DNA from 2 places in the Nocardiopsis sp. NPDC006139 genome. Region 1 is predicted to be linked to the other one. Evidence: riboswitches for the same ligand, from Rfam matches in the RefSeq annotation. Region 1 holds a riboswitch; the other holds the start of a gene.
The links. A riboswitch is a leader RNA that binds a small molecule or an ion and turns the genes downstream of it on or off. The one in region 1 is predicted to bind cobalamin.
Positions count from the first base shown of each region.

Region 2: another riboswitch for cobalamin. It lies ahead of metE (5-methyltetrahydropteroyltriglutamate--homocysteine S-methyltransferase); the one in region 1 lies ahead of ABZ249_RS26665 (nitrite reductase).

Region 1 is NZ_JBEXTT010000024.1:78,183-82,589, reverse strand. It holds gene ABZ249_RS26675 (precorrin-2 C(20)-methyltransferase) at 1-409, opposite strand, end outside; gene ABZ249_RS26670 (precorrin-8X methylmutase) at 406-1,071, opposite strand; gene ABZ249_RS26665 (nitrite reductase) at 1,068-1,943, opposite strand; cobalamin riboswitch at 1,996-2,204, opposite strand; gene ABZ249_RS26660 (hypothetical protein) at 2,343-3,179, shown strand; gene ABZ249_RS26655 (oxidoreductase) at 3,451-4,407, shown strand, end outside; gene ABZ249_RS26650 (hypothetical protein) at 4,407-4,407, opposite strand, start outside.
Region 2 is NZ_JBEXTT010000006.1:192,924-197,330, reverse strand. It holds gene metE (5-methyltetrahydropteroyltriglutamate--homocysteine S-methyltransferase) at 1-1,828, opposite strand, end outside; cobalamin riboswitch at 1,986-2,165, opposite strand; gene ABZ249_RS10160 (polysaccharide deacetylase family protein) at 2,420-3,964, shown strand; gene ABZ249_RS10155 (polysaccharide deacetylase family protein) at 4,231-4,407, shown strand, end outside.

The DNA of each region.
Region 1 (4,407 bases):
CGCCGGGCACGATCCCGGTCTCGTACCGGTCGGCCAGGCGGTCGTGCATGTACATGTAGGAGCCGTAGAACAGCGGGTCGCCCTCGGAGAGCAGGACGACGTCGCGCCCCGCGTCGAGGTGGGCGGCCAGGCGCGCGGCGGACTCCTCGTAGAAGTCGGCCAGGGCGCCCTCGTAGCCGCCGGGGTGGTCGGCCGCGCCGGTGGTCACCGGGTAGACGAGCCGTTCCTGGACCGCCCCCGCCGGGATCAGGCCGGCGGCGATGCGGCGGGCGTTGGAGTCCTTGCCCGGGCCGCAGTGGTAGGCGACGACGTCGGCGGCCGAGATGAGCCGGGCGGCCTTGAGGGTCATCAGCTCAGGGTCGCCGGGGCCGACGCCCACGCCGTGGAACCTGCCGGTCCTGCCGGTCATTCCTCCTCCTTCGCGAGGGCGTTGAGGGCCGAGGCGGCCATCGCGGAGCCGCCGCGGCGGCCGCGGGCGAGCACGTAGGGGACGTCGATGCCGTGGCGGCCGGCGAACTCCTCCAGGGCCTGCTTGGACTCGGCGGCGCCGACGAAGCCGACCGGGCAGCCGACGATCGCCGCGGGGCGCGGGGCGCCGTCGACGAGCATCTCCAGCAGGTGGAAGAGCGCCGTGGGGGCGTTGCCGAAGGCGACCACGGCGCCCTCCAGCCGGGGCTCCCACAGGGAGACCGCGGCGGCGGAGCGGGTGGTGCCCCAGCGCCGGGCCAGGCCGGGGACCCGCTCGTCGCCCAGCAGGCACAGGACGTCGTTGTCGGCGGGCAGGCGGCCGCGGGTGACGCCGGTGGCGACCATGGTCGCGTCGCACAGGATCGGCGCGCCGGACCGCAGGGCCGCCCGGGCGGCGCCGACCAGGCCGGGGTGGACCACCAGGTCGGCGGCGAGGTCGACCTGCCCGGTGCCGTGGATCATCCGCACCGCGAGGCGCTCGGCGTCGGTGGGCAGGTGGCCCAGGGACGCCTCGGCGCGGATGGTGGCGAAGGAGTCCGTGTAGATCGCGGGCCCGTCGTCGATGTACTCGTAGTGCCGGTTCGGCCGGCGGGGGGCGGTCACCGCCGCGCCCCGGGGACGACGACGCCGCGCCAGGGCGTGACCACGAGGTCGCCGCCCGAGGCGAGGGCGTCGGCGGCCAGGGCGTCCGCGGCGGCCCGGTCCAGGCCCTCCTCCGGGACGGGGACGTAGTGCGCGCCGCCGGGCAGCGGCCCGTACGGCGGTGGCGGGGCGGGCGCGGGCAGGCGCGGGTCGGGGGGATGCGGCGCGCACAGCGCGGAGGGGAGCTCGGCCACGTGCCAGGGCGCGGAGGGGCCCTCGCCGCGCCGCTCCAGGAACAGGTCGGCCAGGCGCACGAGGGCGTCGGCGGCCCCGTCCAGCCGCACCGCCGGCCCGTGGCGGTCGCCGACGCGCAGTTGGGCGGTGGCCCCGTCGAGCGCGGTGAGGCCCAGGTCGCAGGGGCGTTCCACGAGGTCGCCGCGCCCGTCGTCGAGCACGAACAGGAAGCGGCCGGGCAGGGCGGCGCGGTGCGGGGCCGAGCACAGGGCCGCGTCCAGGGCGGCGGCGACGGGACGCAGGTCGGCGCGTCCCCCCGACAGCCCGGTGAGCGGCGAGGCCATCACGTTGCGGACCAGTTCGTGGGAGGGCGAGGGCAGCAGCCCCGTCTCCTCCAGCGCGCCGAGGACCGCCGGATCGAGGCGCCCGTCGCGGCCGGGCAGGGCGCGCACCTGGAGGTTGGCCCGCCCCGTCACGTGGACCCGGCCGGAGCCGAACTCCTCGGCGACGGCGGCCAGGGCGGCCAGGGACCGGGCCGGCAGGCGGCCGCCGACGAGTCGGAGCCGGACCAGCAGGCCGTCCGGGGCCTCCCAGGGCCGGAGTGCGCCGGGGCAGCGGTCGCGCCGGGTGCGGGGCGCGGGGGCGTCCGCGGGGAACATGCACGTCCTTCGGTTCGGGGCCCGTACGCGGGGCCCGCGGGTGACCCGGCGGCCCGTCACCGCCGGTGCCAGCAGGTCTTCGGACTCGGGGTCTTCCGGAGCGGAGCGCCTTCCCGGGGCGGTGCGCCCCAGTGGCCGTCCGGGACGCGGAGGTCCCGGCACATGCCCGCCCGTCACCCTCACCGCTGCGCGTCAGTCCCGGATTCGCACCGGGTTCCCTGCCCCACGAAGTGGAGTACGACTGGCCCGAAGAGCGTACAACGTCCGCTTCCGGCTCCGACCAGCGGTCTCGCCTTCTCGCCGCCACGGTCCGGCCCTCCGGCGCCGACGACGGGCCCGCTGGACCGGTACGGTGCGACCGCCGGGTTCTGCGGGGTGAACGGACGAAGGAGTCGCACGATGGCGGGACCGCACGCACTGGACGCCCTCCTGGCGGCGGCCGGGTCGCTCGGGATCACGGCCTCCGGCACGGAGACCGTCGTGGACCTCGCCGACGCGGGCGCGCGCGAGGAGCTGCGGGCGGTGATGGCGGTGCGCTCGCTGCCGGGGATGGTGTGCGCGTGCGCCGGGGAGGCGCGGCTCGACGTCCGGGGCCCGGACGGCCGGTCCCTGGCGGTGGTGGCGCTGCACCACGGTGTGACCCTGTCCTGGGAGGGGTGGGACGGCGACGCGCTGCTCGCCGACGGCCCCGGGCTCCTGGGCTGGCTCGACCGGCACGGGGTCCCGGAGCCGCTGCGCCTGTTCCGCGAGGCCGAGGCGCGCCGGGCCGCGGCTGCCCGGGAGCGGGACGACTGGGTCGCCGCGGTGCCCGGGGCTCTGCGCGGCCTGACGGAGCGGATGCTCCAGAGCACGGGAGGGTCCGAACTGCGGTCCGAGGCCGCCGGACTGCTGGCCAAGGCGGTCCCGGACCCGGTGGTCCGGGTGCAGGCGGTGCTGGCCTGGTACGCGGCGGGGAGCGGCCGTTACTCCGGGTACCCGGTCTACGAGGACCTGCCGGGAGCGATGCTCGGGGAGGTGCCGATCGGGGAGATCGCCGCCGCCCTGGAGGACCCCCGCGCCGGAGCCCGCCATGAGGCCGGGGCCGTGCGGCACCTGATCGGGTGGAGGTCCCGCAAGCGGATCCGGCGGGACATCGCCGCGCTGCCCGCCCCGCTGCGGGCCCGGCTGCTGGCGGCGGCCCGCACCTCGCCCGACCGGGCCACCCGGGTCCGGGCCGGGGAACGGCTCGGCGGCTGACCGGTTCCGGGCGCGGCCGTGATCGGCCACGGGGCTCCGGGTACGGGACGCCTGTGTACGGCCTCCCCAGGCCGCTCCCCGGCCGACCCCCGCCCCTCAGCCCGCACAGGAGGCGCACGCCCGTCACCGAGGCCGCCGAGCCGCTCCGTCCGCTCGAGGGGGGGCGCCCCCGGCATGCAACGGTACGCACGGAAATACTGCCGGAACGCCCTCGGCCGGGTCCGCGGCGCCGCTTGACCTGGAGCGCACTCCAGGAGGCAGCATCGCGGGCATGGAAACTCCCACTCCCCTGCACAGCGGGTTCGGACACGACTCGACGGCCGACGACGTGCTCGCCGACACCGACCTGGGCGGCCGGTTCGCCGTGGTCACCGGCGGGTACTCGGGCCTGGGCCTGGAGATGACCCGTTCCCTGGTCCGGGCCGGTGCCGAGGTGCTGGTGCCCGCGCGCCGCCCCGACCGGGCACGAGAGGCGCTCGCGGATCTCCCCCGGGTCTCGGTGGCGGCGCTCGACCTGACCGACCAGGCCGACGTCCGCCGCCTGGCCGGGGAGGTGCGCGCGGCCGGGCGGCCCGTCGACCTGGTCATCAACGCGGCGGGGATCATGCGGGGACCGCGCACGGCGGTGGGCCCGGGGTGGGAGGCCCACCTTGCGGTGCACCACCTGGGGCACTTCACGTTGACGGCGCTGCTGGCACCGGCCCTGGCGGAGGGTGCGCGGGTGGTGGGGCTGTCGTCGGCCGGGCACTTCCTGTCGGACATGCGCTGGGAGGACCCGCACTTCGCCCAGCCCGACGCGTACGACCAGTGGACCGCCTACGGCCAGTCCAAGACGGCGGTGTCCCTGGCCGCACTGCACCTGGACGGCCTGTTGGCGCCGCGCGGGGCGCACGCGTTCTCGGTGCACCCGGGCAGCATCCTCACCCCGCTGCAACGGGAGGTACCACTGCGAACCCGGCGCCGACTGGGGTGGGTGGTCGGGGAGGACGACCGGCCCGCCCCCGGGTTCAAGACCCCCGAACAGGGCGCGGCGACGGCGGTGTGGGCGGCGACTTCTCCGCTGCTGGAGGGGCACGGCGGGGCCTACTGCCAGGACTGCGACATCGCCGCGCCCGCGGACTCCGACGACATGCTCAGGGGCGGGGTCAAACCGTGGGTGCTGGACCGCGGGGCCGCGGAGCGGCTGTGGTGGTGGTCCGCTGGCGCCACCGGCGTCGGCGCCGTTCTC
Region 2 (4,407 bases), on a different contig from region 1:
GCGGCAGCAGCTCGCGCAGCGCGGCCTCGTCGACCTGGATGTGGCGGATCCCCGCCCGCTCCAGGTCGGCGACCTCGTCGCGCAGGGCCAGTGCCACCTGGCGGGCGGTGTCGCCCAGCGGCTGGTCGGTGCGCACGAACGACCAGGCGAGCATGGTCACCGGTCCGGTGAGCATGCCCTTGACCGGCTTCCCGGTACGCGACTGGGCGTAGGTGGTCCACTCCACCGTCATCGGCTCCGGGCGCGAGACGTCGCCGAAGAGGATCGGCGGGCGCACGCACCGGGAGCCGTAGGACTGCACCCAGCCGTTCTCGGTGGTGGCGTAGCCCCGGAGCTGCTCGGCGAAGTACTGGACCATGTCGTTGCGCTCGGGCTCGCCGTGGACGAGCACGTCCAGGCCGATGTCCTCCTGGAGCGCGATGACCCGGTCGATCTCGGCGCGCAGGATCGCCTTGTACTCCTCCTCTCCCAGCTCGCCGCGGCGGTGCGCGGCGCGGGCCCGGCGCAGCCCGCCGGTCTGCGGGAACGACCCGATGGTGGTCGTGGTCAGCGCCGGGACGCCGGGGGCGCCGCGCTCCCGCGGCCGCTCGTGGGCGTCCGCGCCCAGGGCCTCCAGGCGGGCGCGCACGCGCGCGTCCACGAACGCCGCGCCGGCCGGGGCCGGGGCGGCGGCGTAGCCGTCCCCGGTTCCCTCGGACAGCACCCTGCCCAGCAGCGCGACCTCACGGGTCTTCTGCTCCGCGAAGGCCAGCGCCGCGCGCAGCTCCGGGGGCAGCGAGGTCTCGGCGTCCAGGTCGATGGGCACGTGCAGCAGCGAGCAGGAGGTGCTCACGGAGATCCCGTCGGCCAGGCCCAGCAGGGTGCCCAGGGTGGCGACGGCGGCCGGGACGTCGGTGCGCCAGACGTTGCGGCCGTCGACCACGCCCGCGACCAGGCGGGTGGAGCCCAGACCGGAGACCGCGGTCAGGTCGGCGATCCCCTCGGCGTCGGTGACGAGGTCCAGGCCCACGGCCTCGACCGGGGACTCCTTGAGGACGCGCAGGGCGTCGGCGCCGATGGAGCCGAAGTAGGTGGAGACCAGGATCTCCGGGCGGTCGGCGAGCCCGCCCAGGACGCCGTAGGCGCGCTCCAGGTGGGCCAGGGCGGCGCGGCCCTCGTCGGTGGCCAGCACCGGCTCGTCCAGCTGCACCTGCTCGGCGCCGGCGGCGCGCAGGTCCGCCAGCACGCGGCCGTAGGCCTCCAGCAGGTCGTCGAGCAGCGCGATGGGCGACCAGCCCCGCGGTGCGTCGTCGGCGGCCTTGGACAGCAGCAGGAAGGTCAGCGGGCCGACCAGCACCGGGCGGGTGGGGTACCCGGCCTCCAGGGCCTCGCGGAACTCGGCGACGGGCTTGTCGCCGGCGACGCGCGGCCGCACGGCCGGGGAGAGCTCCGGGACCAGGTAGTGGTAGTTGGTGTCGAACCACTTGGTCATCTCCAGGGGCGGGGCGCCCTGGACCCCGCGGGCCAGCGCGAAGTAGCGGCGCAGCCGCCCGTCGGCGTCGGCGGCCGCGGACGGGTCCTCGAACCGCTCCGGGACCAGGCCGAACAGGACGGCGGTGTCCAGCACCTGGTCGTAGTAGGAGAACGTGTTGGAGGGGATGTCGTCGATCCCGGCGGCGCGCAGCCGGGCGTAGGTGTCCAGGCGCAGGCCGGCGGCGGCCTCCTCCAGGGCGGCGGCGGTGGAGGCGCCCTTCCAGTAGGACTCCTCGGCGCGCTTGAGCTCGCGGTCGGGACCGATGCGCGGGTAGCCGTGCACCGTGGACCGCACGGCGGGTCCGGAGGTGTTCATGAAGCTTCTTCTCCCTCGTCGAAAGCCGGGTACCGTGCCCGGGGTCGGCGAGGGGGCACGCCGGTGGGGCGCCGCTCGACGGGCGCCCACGGGTGCCGACCTCGGCCCTCCCTCGGGGCACGGGACCACCGGCGGCACGGGTGCGCCGCCGGGTGGAGGCAGGTCTTCGGACTCACGGGCGCGACCGGTGGGCCACCGGTCTCCTAATGCCCGCCGCTTCCCGGTCCCCGACCTCTCCGGTCGGTCCACCAGTGCTCCATGGCGGGGGTCGTTCCCGTACACCGCTGCGGGGCAGTCCCGGATTCGCACCGGGTTCCCTCTTGCGACGCGCGCCACCGGCCCGGGATCGCCCCGGGCGGAAGGATGGCGCACGAACCTTCCACGCCTGCGAGTATAGGGAGACATCCCCTCGCCCCTGCCCCCCGGCATGCCCCCTGTGCCCCTCGCCGCCCCGGAGTCCGAACCCTCCGCCCGTGGGCGGCGTCACACCCGATGAAGACGTCGCACGGTGGCGCCCCCGCCGGCCCCGTGCACGTTCGTCTGCGAAATGGACGCGGAGAACCCCTGGTGAACAAGCTGCCCCGAACCGCCATGACCCCCGACCACCCGGTCATCACGGTGGGCGTCTCCCTCGTGGTCCTGGCCGGCATGGTGCTGTTGTCGGTGCGACCACCGGAGTCGTTGGGGGCGGGCCCGGCCGGGGGCGTGGCGCACGGCCTGGCCGACGCCATCGAGCAGCGCATCCCCGCCACCGGCGAGCCCGACGCGCTGACCGTGGTCGACGAGGCCGCCCTGACCGGGGTGGAGACGGAGGAGCTGGAGTACGACGGGGTCGCCACCGAGGTGTCCTTCCCGGTGCTGCCCAACGCCGAGCCGCTCACGGAGTTCCTGCGCGGGAGGCTGGGCGCCGACGTGGAGGCGTTCGACGCCGCCAACCCGGGCGCGGAGTCCTACACGGCGGGGTGGAACATCACCGCCGCCTCCGACGGCCTGGTCGGCGTGCGCATGACGGGCGAGGAGACCGACTCCGAGGGCACCCGGGAGTTCCACTCCACCTACTGGTACGACACCGGTGACGGCGTCACCCGCGGCTCGCAGTCGCTGCTGGCCGGACAGGACGAGCTGGCCGCCCTCAACACCCTGGTGCGCGACCGCCTCGGCGACGCCGCCGAGACGGGGACGGTGCTGCCGGTGGCGTCGCTGTACGACTCGGTCGGGTTCAACCCCGACGGCGACCTGGTCGTGGAGTTCGACACCGGGCAGGTCGCCCCGGCCGACGCCGGGCCCCTGACCGCGGTCGTCGAGCGCGCCGAGTCCGAGCCGCTGCTGTCGGACTTCGGGCGCCGGGTGCTGCGCGCCGCCACCACCGGGGTCGAGGAGTTCGCCATCTCCGCCGCGCCCGGGGAGGGCTCCGGCGTCGCGGACGAGCCGGTCCCGGGCGTCATCTCCCCCGTGGACGAGTCCGTCGACTGCGCCGACCCCGAGGTCAAGTGCGTGGCCCTGACCTACGACGACGGCCCCGGCGGGGGCACCCCCGAGCTGCTGGACACGCTCGCCGAGTACGACGCCAAGGCGACCTTCTTCGTCACCGGCCTGCCGGTGATGGAGCACCCGCACACGGTGCGGCGCACCTACGCCGAGGGGCACGAGATGGCCAACCACACCCTGAACCACCCCGACCTGGCGGGGCTGGGGGCCGACGGCGTGCACGACAACCTGAACAGCGTGCAGGCCCTGGTGTACCGGGAGACCGGGTACACGATGGACCTCATGCGCCCGCCGTACGGGTCGACCAACGACGGCGTCGCCTCGGTGACCCGGGACATGGGCCTGGCCCAGGTCCTGTGGAGCATCGACACCAACGACTGGAAGGACCGGGACCCCTCCGTGGTCGCGGACCGGGCGATCGCGGGCGCCTCGGACGGGGCGATCATCCTCATGCACGACATCCACCCCACCACCATCGCGGCCTCGCACAAGATCATCCGCGAGCTGGACGCGCAGGGGTACACGATGGTGACCGTGTCGCAGCTGCTGGGCGACGCCGAGCCCGGCGAGCGGTACGTGGACGGCGTGCCCGACGAGCAGCCCTCGGACGCGCCCTCGGACGGCGCCGGGGAGGACCCCGGGGAGTAGGCCGCGCCTTCCCCGGGCGGCCCCCTCCGGGGCCGCCCGGGGCACCGCGCACGGCGGCGGCCGTCACCGAGAGCGCAGGGGCTGACCACATGTGGTCAGCGTCACGGCCGGGCCGCCGGATTCCCCTATGTTGCACCCAACAGCCCCGGTGCACATGTTCTGGATGAGGGAGTCCGGTGTTCTCGTCGAGCCGTACGCGTCCGCAGCAGCCCCTCCCCCGCGGGGCGGGAGCCGCACGCCGGCACCCGTGGGCGGTGGGGGCCGCCGTGGCCCTGGTGCTCCCCCTGGCCTCCTGTCAGAACCCGCCGGCCGCCGCCCCGGAGGAGGCCGACGGCGAGGCCATCACCGTACTGGTCGACGGCCCCGGGGACGTGGTCACCGAGTGGAGCGGCGAGGGGGACGACTTCCCCGACCACCCCTACATCCCCGAGGACGTGGAGATC